Regions from separate parts of the Micromonospora sp. NPDC005553 genome, predicted to be linked through region 1. Evidence: riboswitches for the same ligand, from Rfam matches in the RefSeq annotation. Region 1 holds a riboswitch; each other region holds the start of a gene.

What was found. Region 1 has a riboswitch for cyclic di-AMP ahead of ACFYPG_RS08810 (hypothetical protein). Riboswitches for the same ligand answer to the same signal wherever they lie in the genome.
Region 2: it holds a riboswitch for cyclic di-AMP, as region 1 does, so the genes downstream of both, ACFYPG_RS29025 (coiled-coil domain-containing protein) here and ACFYPG_RS08810 (hypothetical protein) in region 1, are expected to answer to the same signal.
Region 3: it holds a riboswitch for cyclic di-AMP, as region 1 does, so the genes downstream of both, ACFYPG_RS11040 (NlpC/P60 family protein) here and ACFYPG_RS08810 (hypothetical protein) in region 1, are expected to answer to the same signal.
Region 4: it holds a riboswitch for cyclic di-AMP, as region 1 does, so the genes downstream of both, ACFYPG_RS18915 (C39 family peptidase) here and ACFYPG_RS08810 (hypothetical protein) in region 1, are expected to answer to the same signal.

Annotation. Positions count from the first base shown of each region.
Region 1 is NZ_JBIAJD010000002.1:323,945-327,297, reverse strand. Features, by position in the region: gene ACFYPG_RS08815 (carbonic anhydrase) at 1-402, shown strand, start outside; gene ACFYPG_RS08810 (hypothetical protein) at 459-1,478, opposite strand; cyclic di-AMP (ydaO/yuaA leader) riboswitch at 1,483-1,613, opposite strand; gene ACFYPG_RS08805 (YibE/F family protein) at 1,780-3,156, opposite strand.
Region 2 is NZ_JBIAJD010000008.1:99,318-102,670, reverse strand. Features, by position in the region: gene ACFYPG_RS29035 (SRPBCC family protein) at 1-180, shown strand, start outside; gene ACFYPG_RS29030 (hypothetical protein) at 305-805, opposite strand; gene ACFYPG_RS29025 (coiled-coil domain-containing protein) at 946-2,010, opposite strand; cyclic di-AMP (ydaO/yuaA leader) riboswitch at 2,016-2,147, opposite strand; gene ACFYPG_RS29020 (cation diffusion facilitator family transporter) at 2,266-3,183, opposite strand; gene ACFYPG_RS29015 (HelD family protein) at 3,290-3,353, opposite strand, start outside.
Region 3 is NZ_JBIAJD010000002.1:785,014-788,366, reverse strand. Features, by position in the region: gene ACFYPG_RS11045 (N-acetylmuramoyl-L-alanine amidase) at 1-807, opposite strand, end outside; cyclic di-AMP (ydaO/yuaA leader) riboswitch at 1,043-1,178, shown strand; gene ACFYPG_RS11040 (NlpC/P60 family protein) at 1,192-2,232, shown strand; gene dcd (dCTP deaminase) at 2,293-2,871, opposite strand; gene ACFYPG_RS11030 (pyridoxamine 5'-phosphate oxidase family protein) at 2,969-3,353, shown strand, end outside.
Region 4 is NZ_JBIAJD010000004.1:382,373-385,725, reverse strand. Features, by position in the region: gene ACFYPG_RS18925 (CDP-glycerol glycerophosphotransferase family protein) at 1-186, shown strand, start outside; gene ACFYPG_RS18920 (alpha/beta fold hydrolase) at 191-937, opposite strand; gene ACFYPG_RS18915 (C39 family peptidase) at 1,061-1,909, opposite strand; cyclic di-AMP (ydaO/yuaA leader) riboswitch at 2,142-2,282, opposite strand; gene ACFYPG_RS18910 (hypothetical protein) at 2,567-3,337, opposite strand.

The DNA.
Region 1 (3,353 bases):
TACGCGGTGACAGTGCTCGGCACCCCGCTGGTGGTGGTGCTCGGTCACGACTCCTGCGGTGCGGTGCAGGCCGCCCGGGAGTCCGCCGCGACCGGTACCGCGCCGAGTGGCCATCTGCGCGCCGTGGTCGACGCCGTGCTGCCCAGCCTGCGCCGGGCCGCGGACGAGGGCGTGGACGACATCGACGGCATCGTCGACATCCACATCGCACAGACCGTCGAGACGCTGCTCGGGCAGTCGCCCGTGCTGGCCGACGAGGTGGCGCGGGGGCGGTGCGCGGTGGTGGGCGTGTCCTACCGACTGGCAGCCGGAGCGGTACGCCCGGTGGCCGCCGTTCCGGCCGGCTTCACGACGTTGACGACTCCGGCCTCGACCGACCCGGCCGCGCCTGCCACCGTCTGACGCGACGAGGGCCGCTCCGCGTTACGCGGAACGGCCCTCGACGGGGATCGTGCGGGTCAGAGCAGCGACATGTGGACGTGGTCGGTGTGGTTCGACGGCCCGCTGTACGAACTCCAGCCGGTGGCCGGGAACCAGATCTGCCGGTTCCAGATCACGTAGTAGATGCCGAGCCGGTCGGCGTTACGGATGAGGAACGCGGCGACGTTGTTGCCGTACGTCCGGGTGTCGTTGTTGTGCCACGGGGAGAACCCGCTCTTCTGTAGCGACCAGTCGCAGGCGCGGCCCTTCGGGTGCTCCCACGGCCCGCCGGGGCGGTAGCAGCCGACGAACCGGTTGAAGCCGGCCGCCTTGACCTCCTTGTACGCGTGCAGCGTGCGCGGCGTGATGCAGCCGGAGGTGGTGGGGTCGTTCTCGCTGCACGACTGGGCCTTCCAGTCACCGTCGGCAGTGCGACCCGGGCCGATCTTCGCGACCTTGGAGGTGGCATCCACCAGGCCGCCGGTGAAACCCTTGCCGCCGACGAGGGAGAGCGCCTTGTCGGCCTCGCTCTTGCGCTTCGCCATCAGGGCGGTCTGCTTCTGCTGCTCGCGCACCTCGGTGTCGAGGGCCAGCTTGGCCTGCTCGGCGCGGGCCTTCACCTCGTTGACCTCGGAGAGCTTCTTCTCGTTGACCATGTTGATCTCGTCGAGCAGCCCGGCGCGCTGGACGAACGAGTCGGGCGCGTCGCTCTCCAGCAGCATCGCGACCGCGCCGATCCGGCCGGTCCGGTACGCCTGTGCGGCGATCTGCCCGACCTGCGGGGCCAACGCGTCCAGTTCGGCCTTGGCCCGGTTGACCTCCGCCGCCAACTCGCTCTGCCGCTTCTTGGACTTGTCCAGCTTGGACTTCGCGGCGGAGTAGTCACGGTTGGCCTGCTCGATGACGTCGTTGAGCAGCTTGGGCTCGCCGTCCTCCTCGTGCCCGGACGGTGTGGGGTTCGTCGGGGCGGCGTGCGCCGGGAACGGCCCGGCGAACACGGTCAGTGCGGCGATCACGGCCACCACGGGTGTCAACCAGCGGCGTAGGGGTGCCGTCACAATGTTCCCTTCCGTCGACCGCCGACCGGGTTAGCTGACGGGTTCGGGGCGGAAGTGGCCCCTACCGCTGATGCGGATTCACCCCAGGTACCTGGGTCCCCGGCTCGCCGGTTGGCGATTGGGCGGTGGCACCGCAGACGCCGCTTCGCGCCTTCATCGGTAACCGGCAGCGAGGTTACCCGAGAGTCGACCGGCTGAGCTACGCCTGGATGCCGACCAAAAGCGTCATTTCGCCATAGCGTTGAGTGACCAGTGACGGGGTTCTCAGGGTGGATGCCCGATCTGGTCACGCTGAGGAGTGTCACCATGCCGTATCCGTGCTCCTGTTCGACTTCGGCCACCGGTCGGTGGCCTCGGGTGGGGGTGCGGTCCGCGTCCGGTCCGGTTCGTCGGAGCCGGCCGTTCGCGGTGAGCTGAGTGCGGCCAGTGCCTCGCTGCGGTCCGGCTGGGGCCGGGGCTGGGGCGCGGGAGCGTCGGTGGGCGCTGAGGCGTCGCTGCGCCCGGCGGCGGTGACCACCGCGGCCAGCCCGGTGGTCAGCGGCACGGCGGCGATCAGACCGAGGGTGGCGACCGCGCTGCGGACGATCTCCTGCGCGAGGAACTCACTGGTGAGGATCTGCCCGATCGGCCGCGAGTCGGCGGTGAGCAGGAGCAGCAGGGGCAGTGACGCACCCGCGTACGCCAGCACGATGGTGTTGACAGTGGAGGCGATGTGCGCGCGGCCGACCCGGGTGGCGGCACGGTAGAGCTGCAACCGGGTCAGCCCGGGGTTGGCGTTCGCCAGTTCGGTGACGGTGGCCGCCTGGGTGACCGTCACGTCGTCGAGTACCCCGAGTGACCCGATGATGATTCCGGCGAGCAGCAGTCCGTGCAGGTCCACGTCGCCCTGGAACATCGACAGGGTGGTGGCGTCCTCGCTGCCGAAGCCGGTGAGGTGGGTCGCGGCGGTGGCGATGGTGGCGAGCACGCCGGTCAGGACCAGGCTGCCCAGGGTGCCGAGCACCGCGACCGAGGTCTGTGCGGTGACCCCGTGGGTCAGATAGAGCACCACGAACATGATCAGGGCCGCGCCGACCACCGCCACCAGCAGCGGTGACCTGCCGGCGCTGATGCCCGGCAGCACGAAGGTGAGCAGGATGGCGAAGCTGGCGGCCAGCCCGGCGAGCGCGGCCAGACCTCGCCACCGACCGAACGCGACGATCGCGGCCGCGAAGATCACCGCCAGCCACACCATCGGGGTGCCGCGTTGGTGCTCGGCGATGTTCCAGTTGCTGGTGGCGGGATCGGTCGGGTCGGCCAGCTCGACCAGGACCACCTCGTCGCCGACCTCGACCCGGGGTGCGCCGGGCCCGTCGGGCACCGGAGTCCGTACCTGCTGGCCGGCGGTCGGCCCGTCGTCCACCCGCACGTCGACAGTGCCGCACCGCCCATCGCCGACCCTCGGTGTGCCCTCGGGGACCGACGGCGCCGGCGGGCACGGCTCGCTCACCACCCGTGTGACAGTGCCGGGGTAGCGCGGCACGTCGGCACCACCATCGGTCTGCGGTGACCCGCCGCGCGGCCAGAGCAGCACCGCGGCCAGCACGGTGGCGACGAAGAGGGGTACCACAGTCACGACGAGGATCCGTCGCACCCGAGGCGGGGCGGACGGAGCGGGGTGAGTGTGGTCGGCGGCCAAGGTGAGACTCCCAACGATCCGGTGCGGGATACGGGTCAGCGGGCCGGGCGGTTCACCGTTGCGGTGGAAACGCGGCGGACGGCGGGGCGGATCGCTGCCTGATGACCGCTTGATCACGGACGGTCAGTGCTCGGCCCGGTCGGCCGAGGGCACCGCCACGACGTGGCGGCGCCGGTGCCCGACTGTGCAGCGGCATT
Region 2 (3,353 bases), on a different contig from region 1:
AACCACACCCGACTACGCGCCGAGCCGGACGGCCTGACCCGCATCGACGTCGAGATCACCCTGACCGCGCCGAGGCCCCTGTTCCGCTACGCGTTCCGCCAGGCCCAGGCCGCTCACCTCGCCCTCGCCACCCGACTGGGCGCCGCCCTGGACCGCACCAACAACACCCCGCCCCCCTGACCCGCCCCTGGCGCGCCGATCTTGCAGTTTCGGCTGTCGATATCAGTGGGATGAACCCATATGTCGGCGCAGTAACTGCAAGATCGCGGGCGTGCGGGGTGTGCGGGGCGGGGCGTGGGGTGCGTTAGGTCGGGGTTGGCGCGCTGTTGCGGGTCGGGCGGGTGATGGGACGTCGGCCCCACGGCTTGTAGGTGGAGAGCACTGTCGCGATGACCATCAGGCTGGTCGACACCGCCGGTGCGATGACCAGGTCGGCGCGATCGCGGGCGGGCAGGGCGGCGCCGACCGCTCCGGCGTGACGCAGATTCGGGGTGAGCAGGAACAGCACCAGCCCGACCATCACCGTGGTGAGCACGAGCTTGACCAGCACCCACCGGTGGCGCAGCAGGCCCCATGGGGTGAGCAGCGAACTGGCGACTCCGATCAACCACACCAGGACGCTCAGCGGCGCGAACAGCACCGTGCCGACCAGGGCCGTGACCGGATAGACCACCGCCGGATCGGCACCCCGCTGAACGGCGACGCCGAGGGTGAGCAGCACCAGGTCGGCGCCGAGCCAGCCGAGCGAGGTGACGAGGTGCAGGGTGAGCAGCGCCTTGCGGGTGGTGGGTCGGATCCGAGGCATACCGCGATGCTGCCCGCCGGCCACAGCCGGGTCGTCCGACGAGCGACGACATCAGGGGTACGCCCGGTGACGTAGCCCGGCCCCTGACGCCGTGATGCCTGTGAGCCATCCAGTGGCTCACAGGCATCACGACGAGTGGGTCAGTAGACCGACAGGTGTACGTGGTTGGTGTGGTCGCTGGACGGGTCGCCGCCCGCCCCGCTGTACGACTTCCACCCGCTGCTGGGCAGCCAGATCTGCCTGTACCAGATCACGTAGAGCACGGCGAGCCGGTCCGCGTTGCGGATGAAGTACGCGGCCAGGTTGTTGCCGTACGTCTTGTCGCCGCCGGTGGCGTCGCCGCCGAAGCCGTTCTTCTGCGCCGCGAAGTCGCAGGCCCGGCCCTTCGGGTGTTCACCCGAGCCGCTGGGGCGGTGGCACGAGACGTACCGGGTGAATCCCGCGGCCTTGGCCTGATTGAGCGCGTGCAGGGTGCGCGGGGTGATGCAGCCGTTGGCCGGCGTGGGGTCGTTGACGCTGCACGACTCGGAGGGCCAGGAGCCGTCGGAGTTGCGTGGCGCGGCCTTCGCGTTGGCGCTGGAGGTGCCGCGGTTGGAGCCGGCGTCGGCGGTGGTCTGCGGCTTGGGCGTGGTGGCCACGGTCAGGGCCCGTTCGGCCTGCTCCTTGCGCTTGGCCATCACCGCGACCTGCTTGCGCTGTTCGTTGATCTCGCCGTCCAGGGCGACCCGGGTGCGGTTGGCCTTGTCCTTGGTGTCCAGCAGGTCGCGCAGCACCCGGTCCTCGTTGGCCGCCACCGCGTCCAGCGCGGCGGCCCGGTCCATGAAGCCTTCCGGGGTGTTGCTGTTGAGCAGCGCCGACACCGCACCGAGCCGGCCGGTGCGGTAGGCGACCTCGGCGATCTCGCCGACCTTGCCGTTGCGCTGGTCGATCTCGACCTCGATGGTCTCCAGCTGGGTGCCGAGCTGCTTCTGCCGTTGCACTGAGGTGTCCAGGGCGCGCTTCGCGTCCAGGTAGCCCTTGCTGGCCGCATCGAGCTGGGCCCGCAACGCCGGGGTGCCGCCCTCCTCGTCGGAGTCGGGTGCGGCGGCTCGCAGGCCGGTCGGGGGAGCGGCCGAGGCGGTGCCGGCCGGAAGCGCGACGCCGAGGGCGAACATCGCGACGATCAGGGCCGCCAGTCGGGCGGCGGGTGGTCGTGCTGGTGCCACTGCGCATGTCCTTCCGTCAGCCGCCGACCGGGTTAGCTGACGGGTTCGGGACGGAAGATCCCTACCGCTGACGCGGATACACCCCAGGAACATGGTTCCCCGGTTCGCCCAGGTGGGCGATTAGGCGGCGACCGCCACCGGCGCCGGGAGGGCGCCGCCTGGTGACGGCCGGGACCGAGCCTACCGGTGCGGGTGGGGCCGCTGCAGCCGATGTGACGGACGGTGCGTGCGTCAACACGGAAATCGACGAACCGGTCACCATTCGATGGAGCCGCAGGCTCCAGAAGCGGCGCCAGGCTCGATCTGCAAGGTCGCGTGTTCGATGCGGAAGTCGTCGTGCAGGGCCGTACGTGCCGCGGTGAGCACCGCGCCGACCTCCGCGCCCGGTGCCATGGTCAGGTGGGCGGAGGCCACCTCCATGCCCGAGGTGAGCGTCCAGACGTGCAGGTCGTGCACCTCGACGACACCGGGGACGGCGGCGAGCCGGTCGTGCACGGCGGTCACCTGGAGGTGCTCCGGGGCGGCCTGCACCAGGATGCGGATGGCGGCGCGGGCCAGCCGCCAGGTGCGCGGCAGGATGAACACGCCGATGGCGACCGCGACCAGAGGGTCGGCCCACCACCAGTCGGTGACGGTGATGAGCAGCGCCGCGCCGATGACGCCGACCGAGCCGAGCAGGTCACCGAGCACCTCCAGGTAGGCGCCCTGGAGGTTGATGCTCTCCTTGGCTCCGGCGCGCAGCAGCGCGAATGCGGCGATGTTCGCCAGCAGGCCGAGCACGGCCACCACGAGCATCGGGCCGGCGATGACCTCATGCGGGTCACCGAAGCGGCGGATCGCCTCGACCACCACGTAGATCGCGACGCCGGAGAGCAGGACGGCGTTGGCCAGCGCGGCGAGCACCTCGAGCCGGTAGAGCCCGAAGGTGCGCTGCGGGTCGCCGGTGGCCCGCCGGGTTGCCGTGATGGCGGCGAGCGCCATCCCGATGCCGAGCACGTCGGTGAACATGTGCCCGGCGTCGGAGAGCAGGGCGAGCGAGCCGGTGTGCAGTGCGACCACCGCTTCGACCACCATCAAGGTGGCGAGCAACCCGAACGCCGCCCAGAGTCGACCTCGGTGCTGGTGTGCGGCATTGGCGACGGACCCATGGTGGTGGTCATGACCTGCGCCCACGAGAACCACCTTCCGCCGCTGGTCGGGACCTGGTCAAATGTATGCTCACATCGCTATGTATGCAAGTGTACGGGCAGGGCGTTCCGCCGGCGGCAGTCCGCACACGTCAGCCGGTCGGGTCGATGGTGGTGAGACGCTGGGTGGCCCGGGAGAGCGCCACGTACAGGGTG
Region 3 (3,353 bases), 460 kb from region 1:
GGGCGCCGGGATCCACTCGCAGGAGATGGTGCGGGGGCATTCCACCCCGTCCGGGCGGGCCAGCCGGCGCAGGCCCAGCCGGTCCAGCCAGGAACGTTCGGGCCGCACCGCGCGGGCCGGCAGGGTGATCCGTTGGCCGTCGTCGGTCACCCGGGCTTCGCCCGCGCCGATGGTGGTGAAGACCTCGTCGGCGAAGGCCGCCGCGGCGTCGGCGCTGTCCGCGCCCGAGTACCGGGCCACCGCGCCGTACCAGGCCGCCGGGTCGGTGTCCGCGCCGACCGGCGCGCCCAGATCCCTCTGGTACGCGCTCAGCAGCGCCGCCCCACCCCGGATGTTGAGGCCCGCGTCGGTACGCAGTGCCTCGGGGGCGGCACCGGTCAGCGCCGCGGCGGCGTCGACGGTCTGCAACGCGGCGGTGGACGGGGCGGGCGCCTCGACCGGTCGGGGCGCGGGCACCCGGGCGGGACGGGAGTCGTCGCCGCGTGGGTCCTCGGCACCGGCGTCGTGGTGGCCGCGCCCGGGTAGGGCGGCCACATGCCGGGCGTCGGTCAGGTGCATCGGGCCGTAGCCGCCACTGGTGCTCGGTGTGCCGGCGTTGGTGTCCCAACGGGACTCCAGGTAGGAGACGCCGAGCAGCACGACGGCCGGTACGCCGTACTCGGTGGCCGCGTCGGCGTACTGCTGTTGGCGGTCGGTGGTGGGCGCGGCAGCGGCCGGGCCGACGGAAAGTGGCACCGTGGTCGCGGCGGCGACCACGGTGGCGGCGAGCAGCGCGCGCCAGCCGGTCGACAGGGTTGGATGGTGCATCGAACCCCCTAGATTCTCGCGGAGTTAGGTCAAATCACCATCGCGCCGTCCGGGAGCTCGCGTCAATACCTTTCCATCTATCGAAGCTTGGGGAAAGAATTCTTCACACACGGTCGGTGACCTCATCCAATCCGTACGGAGTGTCACGGCCGCACGGGTTGCGGATCGGTAACGGGCGTCTCTACTCTGGTCATTTGTCGGCCCGACAGCAGCTCCGCCCACCCCGGGCGGTAACGGACCGACACCGCCGAGTCGTTTCCGAGCGAACCGGGGACCCAGGTCCCTCGGGGTGAATCCGCAGCCACTGCGGTAGGGCGCCGACTTCCCGCCCGAACCCGTCAGCTAACCCGGTAGGCGGTCAGGAAGAAGGAGTACGGAACCCCGGTGGCACTCCATGCCCCGCGGCCGTCGTCCGAGCGGTCGGCATCAGCCGGCCCGGCGTCGATAGTGCCGCGCCCACGCTGGTCCCGCTTCACCACCGCACTCGCCGCGCTGGCCGGCGTCGCCGTCGTTCTGACCGGCAGTGCCACGGCGGCCCACGCCGACCCCTCCGTCGCCGAGATCGAGCGCCAGATCGACGCCGACTGGAACAAGCTCGAACCGATCATCGAACGGCACAACGCCACCCGCATCGACCTCGCCGCGAAGCGCAAGCAGGCAGACGCGCTGGCCGCCCGGATCACTCCGCTCGAGCGCCAGGTCGACGCCGCGATGGACAAGGTCAGCGCCCTTGCCGTACGCGCCTACATGGGTGAGAACGTCTCGACCGTCAACGCGATGCTGGGCAGCCGGTCGCCCAGCGAGGTGGTCGGCCAGCTCGAAATGCTGGACCGCTTCGCGCACAACCAGCAGAAGGACGTCCGCGAGGTGGCCGACCTGCGCGACCAACTGGCCGCGCAGAAGGCGCCACTGGACGAGATGGTGGCCCAGCTGACCCGCACGGAAGCCCAGCTGGCGGCGAAGAAGAAGCAGATCAACGACGAGATCGACCGCCTGCAGAAGCTGCGCCTGAAGGTGTACGGCAGCGGTGGCGGCGGTCCGCTGCGCCCGGCGCCCTGCCCGGGTAGCTACCCCGGCGGCGCCGCGGGTACCGCGGTCAAGTTCGCCTGCGCGCAGATCGGCAAGCCCTACGTCTGGGGTGCCGAGGGCCCGAACTCGTACGACTGCTCCGGGCTGATGCTGGCCGCCTGGGCGAAGGCCGGCGTGTCGCTGCCGCACAACGCCGCCGCGCAGAGCCGGGTCACCAAGAACGTCAGCAAGGGTGACCTGCGCCCCGGCGACCTGGTCTTCTACTACAGCGACATCCACCACGTCGGCATGTACGTCGGCGGCGGCTGGGTGGTGCACGCCTCGCAGGCCGGTCAACCGGTCAAGATGAAGAAGGTCGACGACGGCCCGATCCACAGCTACGGCCGTCCAGGCTGACCCAGTGTGACCGTAGGGCCCGTCGCGATCGCGTCGCGGCGGGCCCTCGTCGTTCTGGTCCTAGCGGGTGGGCCAGGTGCGCCAGTGCTGCCAGGCGCGGCTGGGTGTCGGCCCCCGCTGGCCCTGGTAGCGCGAGCCGTAGACCACCGAGCCGTACGGGTGCTCGGCCGGCGAGGAGAGCCGGAAGATGCAGAGCTGCCCGATCTTCATGCCCGGCCACAGGGTGATCGGCAGGTTCGCCACGTTCGAGAGTTCCAGCGTCACGTGACCGGAGAAGCCTGGGTCGATGAAACCGGCGGTGGAGTGCGTGAGCAGCCCGAGCCGGCCCAGAGAGCTCTTGCCCTCCAGCCGGCCGGCGAGCTGGTCACCCAGCGAGATGACCTCCAGCGTCGAGGCGAGCACGAACTCCCCCGGGTGCAGCACGAACGGCTCGCCGTCGGGGACCTCGACCGCCGAGGTGAGGTCGTCCTGCTGCATGGCCGGATCGATGTGGGTGTAGAGGTGGTTGTTGAAGACCCGGAACAGCCGGTCGAGTCGGACGTCGATGCTGGAGGGTTGGACCAGGGTGGGCTCGAACGGCTCCAAGCCCAGCGTGCCGGCCTTGATCTCGGAGACCAGGTCACGGTCGGAGAGCAGCATCGGACCACCATAGCCGCGTTGCCGGAAGTGGCCGGATTCGGTGCCGGACCAGCGCGTCGAGGTCGCTGCTCGTACATTTGTTCGATAGAATGCCCACATGGCTTCCTGGTCCGAATTCGCCGCCGACGAGCCCCGACTCGCCGACGGGATCCGCGTTCTCCTTCAGCAGTACGGGCCGGGCTTCGGCTATCTGGCCACGGTCCGTGCCGACGGCGGGCCCCGCGTCCATCCGGTCTCCCCGGTCATCACCGCCGAGGGGCTGTTCTGCTTCATCATCGACTCGCCCAAGCGCCGCGACCTCGAACGTGACGGCCGTTACGCGCTGCACTCGTTCCCTGCGGAGGAGAGCGACGACGAGGCGTACGTGGCGGGTCACGCCCGCCCGGTGACCGATCCGATCCTGGTGGCGCAGCTGGCGCAGAGCGCCCGCGCCGAGCCGCAGGTCGACTGGCGGCTCTTCGAGTTCACCGTCGACGTGGCCA
Region 4 (3,353 bases), on a different contig from region 1:
ATGTCCAACGTGGACGACGTGCTGACCGCCCTGCTGGACACCGACCCGCTGGCCGAGGCCCGCTGGGCCACCCGCCGCCGCTACCTGGGTGACTTCCCGGCCGAGTCGTACGCCGAGGCGTTCCTGGCCGCCGCCCGCCGGGAGCTGGCACCGGCCGAGGCGCTCACCGCGACCGCACCGGCATAGCCGCTCAGCGGTAAGGATCCAGCAGCGCCAGTACCGCCGCCGGGTCCTCCACGTGCGCGTTGTGTCCGAGACCGGGCAGCGTGGCGACCGGTACGCCGTACTCCTTGAGCTGTTCGTCGGTGACCATCGGGTCGCTCTCCCCGCGCGCCAGCACCACCGGCACGTCGGTCGCCGCCAGCAGCGCGGCCAGATCGGGCTCGCCGACGGCGAAGGCCGCGGGGTCCATGGCGAGGCGCCACCGGCCGTCGACCTGGCGCAGCCCGGCTTCCACCACCGGGTGGTCCGGCGGGACCAGACCGGTGAGCCCGGCGACCCGCAGGTAGCGGCGAGCCGCCTCGGTGCGGGTGGCGAACCAGCTCACCGGTCGGGCGGCGAGCTCGGCGGCGCGGCTCAGCTCGGCGGGTGACCAGAGTGCCTTGATGCCCAGCCCGACCACGGCATCCACCGGCGTTCCGGCGTCGCGGGCGGCCAGCGCCAGGCCGACCACCCCACCCAGCGAGTGCCCGAGCACGACCAGCCGGTCGTCGGGGACGAGGGCCCGCGCGATCTGCTGAGCGAAGCCCGCGAAGGAGTACGACGGCAGCGGCGACGCCCAGCCGTGGCCGGCGAGGTCCGGTGCCAGCCACCGTCCGGGCCAGTGCTGCTCAAGGTACGGGGCCCAGGGCAACCACACGTCCCCGGTCGTTCCCATCCCGTGCAGCAGCAGCAGGACCGGCCCGCGGCCGGTGTGACCACCCGTTTCATCCACCACGGCCGCAGTCTCCCACGGTTCAGGGTCGGGTACGAGGGCCGTCGATGGCGGGCCGGGCGGACAAACGCCGCGGACGCCGGCTCCTTGTGGGAGACGGCGCCCGCGGCGGTCAGGGTGCCCGGGTCAGGCGGAGTAGCCCCGGCTGGTGATCCAGTTGGCCAGGTCGATCGTGGTGATCCAGTACGACGGGTCGGCCGGGTTCGCCGAGTCGGCGATCCGCACGGTGCGACCGTTGTCCTTGTAGCCCACCACGGCGATGTAGTGCCCACCGCCGTAGGAGTGCCACCCGCCGTCGGTGTCGACGGCGTCCCCGACGACGTTGGCCACCACGCCCCGGCCGTCGGTGACGGCCTTCACCACGTCAGCCTGGAGCCGGTCCATCTGGGCCGGGCTGGGCGTGCCGGGGAACATCCGGGTCCGGTACGGGGAGCCCTTCACCTCGGCGTTGAGCACCCGGGTGGTGTCCTCGGCCGAGTTGGTGCCCATCTCGGTGGTGCCCAGTTCGGCGCCGAGCTCCTCCTGGGTGCGGTCGATGCCCGCGGCGCTGAGCGCGTTCCGGGTGGCCGCCGGGCCGCAGTTGTAGTAGGTGTTCTGCGCCTCGTAGTCGTAGTCGAGCACCTTCGTCGCGGGAGGCTTCGGCGGCGTCGGCTTACGGGTGAGGTCGGGGTTGCTCTTGGCCTTGGCGGCGGGCGACGCGGCGCTGGTGGCCGGGGCGGCCGTGGTCGGCGCGGCGCTGGCAGAGGGGGACGCGTCCCGGGCCTCACTGCGGGAGGCGGCGACGTCGCTGCGCATCTCGGCGACGGTGGTCGCGGTGCGCTGGCCGGCCGGGGCGTCGTCAGCAGTGGTGAGCAGGGCGCCGGTGGTGGTGGCGATAGCGAGGGCTGCGGCGGAGGCGGCGACGATCTGGTACGGGCGCTCGGTGGCGAGGCGACGGAGCTGACGCTGCAGGGTGTGCTTCACGGGGTCCTCCACGGATCGGGGGGAGAGCGGCACACCGGGGCCGGACCGGTATCCGGGCAGGCGCCAGCGCGCGGACCGTGGTCCGCGGGTGTGAACCGCTCAGGGGAACGCCCGGATCGGCCGGGCGGGAAAGGCGATGACCCGGGGGGTCAGCTCACCGTCACGCGACGATTGAGCGGGTGCACCGCCGCGCCGTGGAGGCGAGGGAACAACCGAGGGGTGGAAAGGTGCTGCACGAGGATGGGACTCCTTCCGACACCGCCTACCGGGTTAGCTGACGGATTCGGGCGGGAAGACGCCCTACCGCGGGCCGTGGCTCGCGGATTCACCCCGGACTTACTGGTGGGTCCCCGGTTCGTAGATCACGATTAAGCGGGTCGATGCGGCGTCGCGTCTTGCGATCGGTTACCGCACCGGACGGGACGACACTACTGGCGTCTCAACGCCCTGCCAAGCCAGGTTCACCTGCGTAAACCCCAATTGGCGCCACAATTTCTGCGCGTAATGCCGACGATGTGACTCGATGGGACAACCAGTTACGGCGACGCCTAGGGGCGACAACCGGACAGGCCGTAAAGAACGCGGCCACAATCGCGGGAACAATCCCGTCGATCGCGTCGGACGTCCGATTTCCCGATTGGGTGACCGGCCTCACATAACGGATTGGGCTCAACCCACCCGGGCCGGGCGCCACAGTGCCACGACGGCGGGACGCAACGCCCCGGCGACCGTGCGGCGCGCGGGGACCACGCTCGGGCGGAGCCGGGCCGCCGCCGCGTACGCCTCCTCGGCGAGGGCACGAGCCGACTCGGCGGCCAACTCCGCGTCGCGCCAGGCGACCCGCTCACGGTCGGCGGCCACCTGGTAGTCGGTCGACCGCGCATCCCGGATCACCCGGCTGATCAGCACCTCCTGCTCGACCGGGTGTCGCCGGGGATCCCAACCGCGCCGGTGCCCGAACACGTCGCCGAGCTGCGCCATGGTCAGGTCGCCCCGCCAGTACGCCGCCATCGCCGCCCGGTGCAGATAGCGTTCCCGGGCGGCGTACTCGGCGGGGGTGTGTGGGGTCTGCGGGGTGGGCAGTGCCCCCGCGCCAGCGAAGCGACGCGCGGCGGCGTCCGCCTCGTCGTACCCGATCCAGGCCTGCTCCAGCTGTTCCTGAGCGGCCAGCCAGGCGGCACGCCGCCGCTGGGCGGTGGTGGCCGCGCGGGCCGCGGCAACGGCCACCTCCTCGGCGTAGCGGCGCCTGTCGACGGCCTCGGCGTCGGCCAGCTCCTGAGCGGTGAGCCCGGCCGGGACCGGATCGCCGGTCGGCCGGGCCCGTTCGGGGCGGGCGGCCAGCACGGTGAGCAGGCCCAGCGTCAGCAGGAACAGCGTCGACCAGATGGCGGCGGCCCGCGGCACCTCGGTCACGAACTGGTAGAAGACGACGGTCTCCATGGTCGGCACCTCGGGG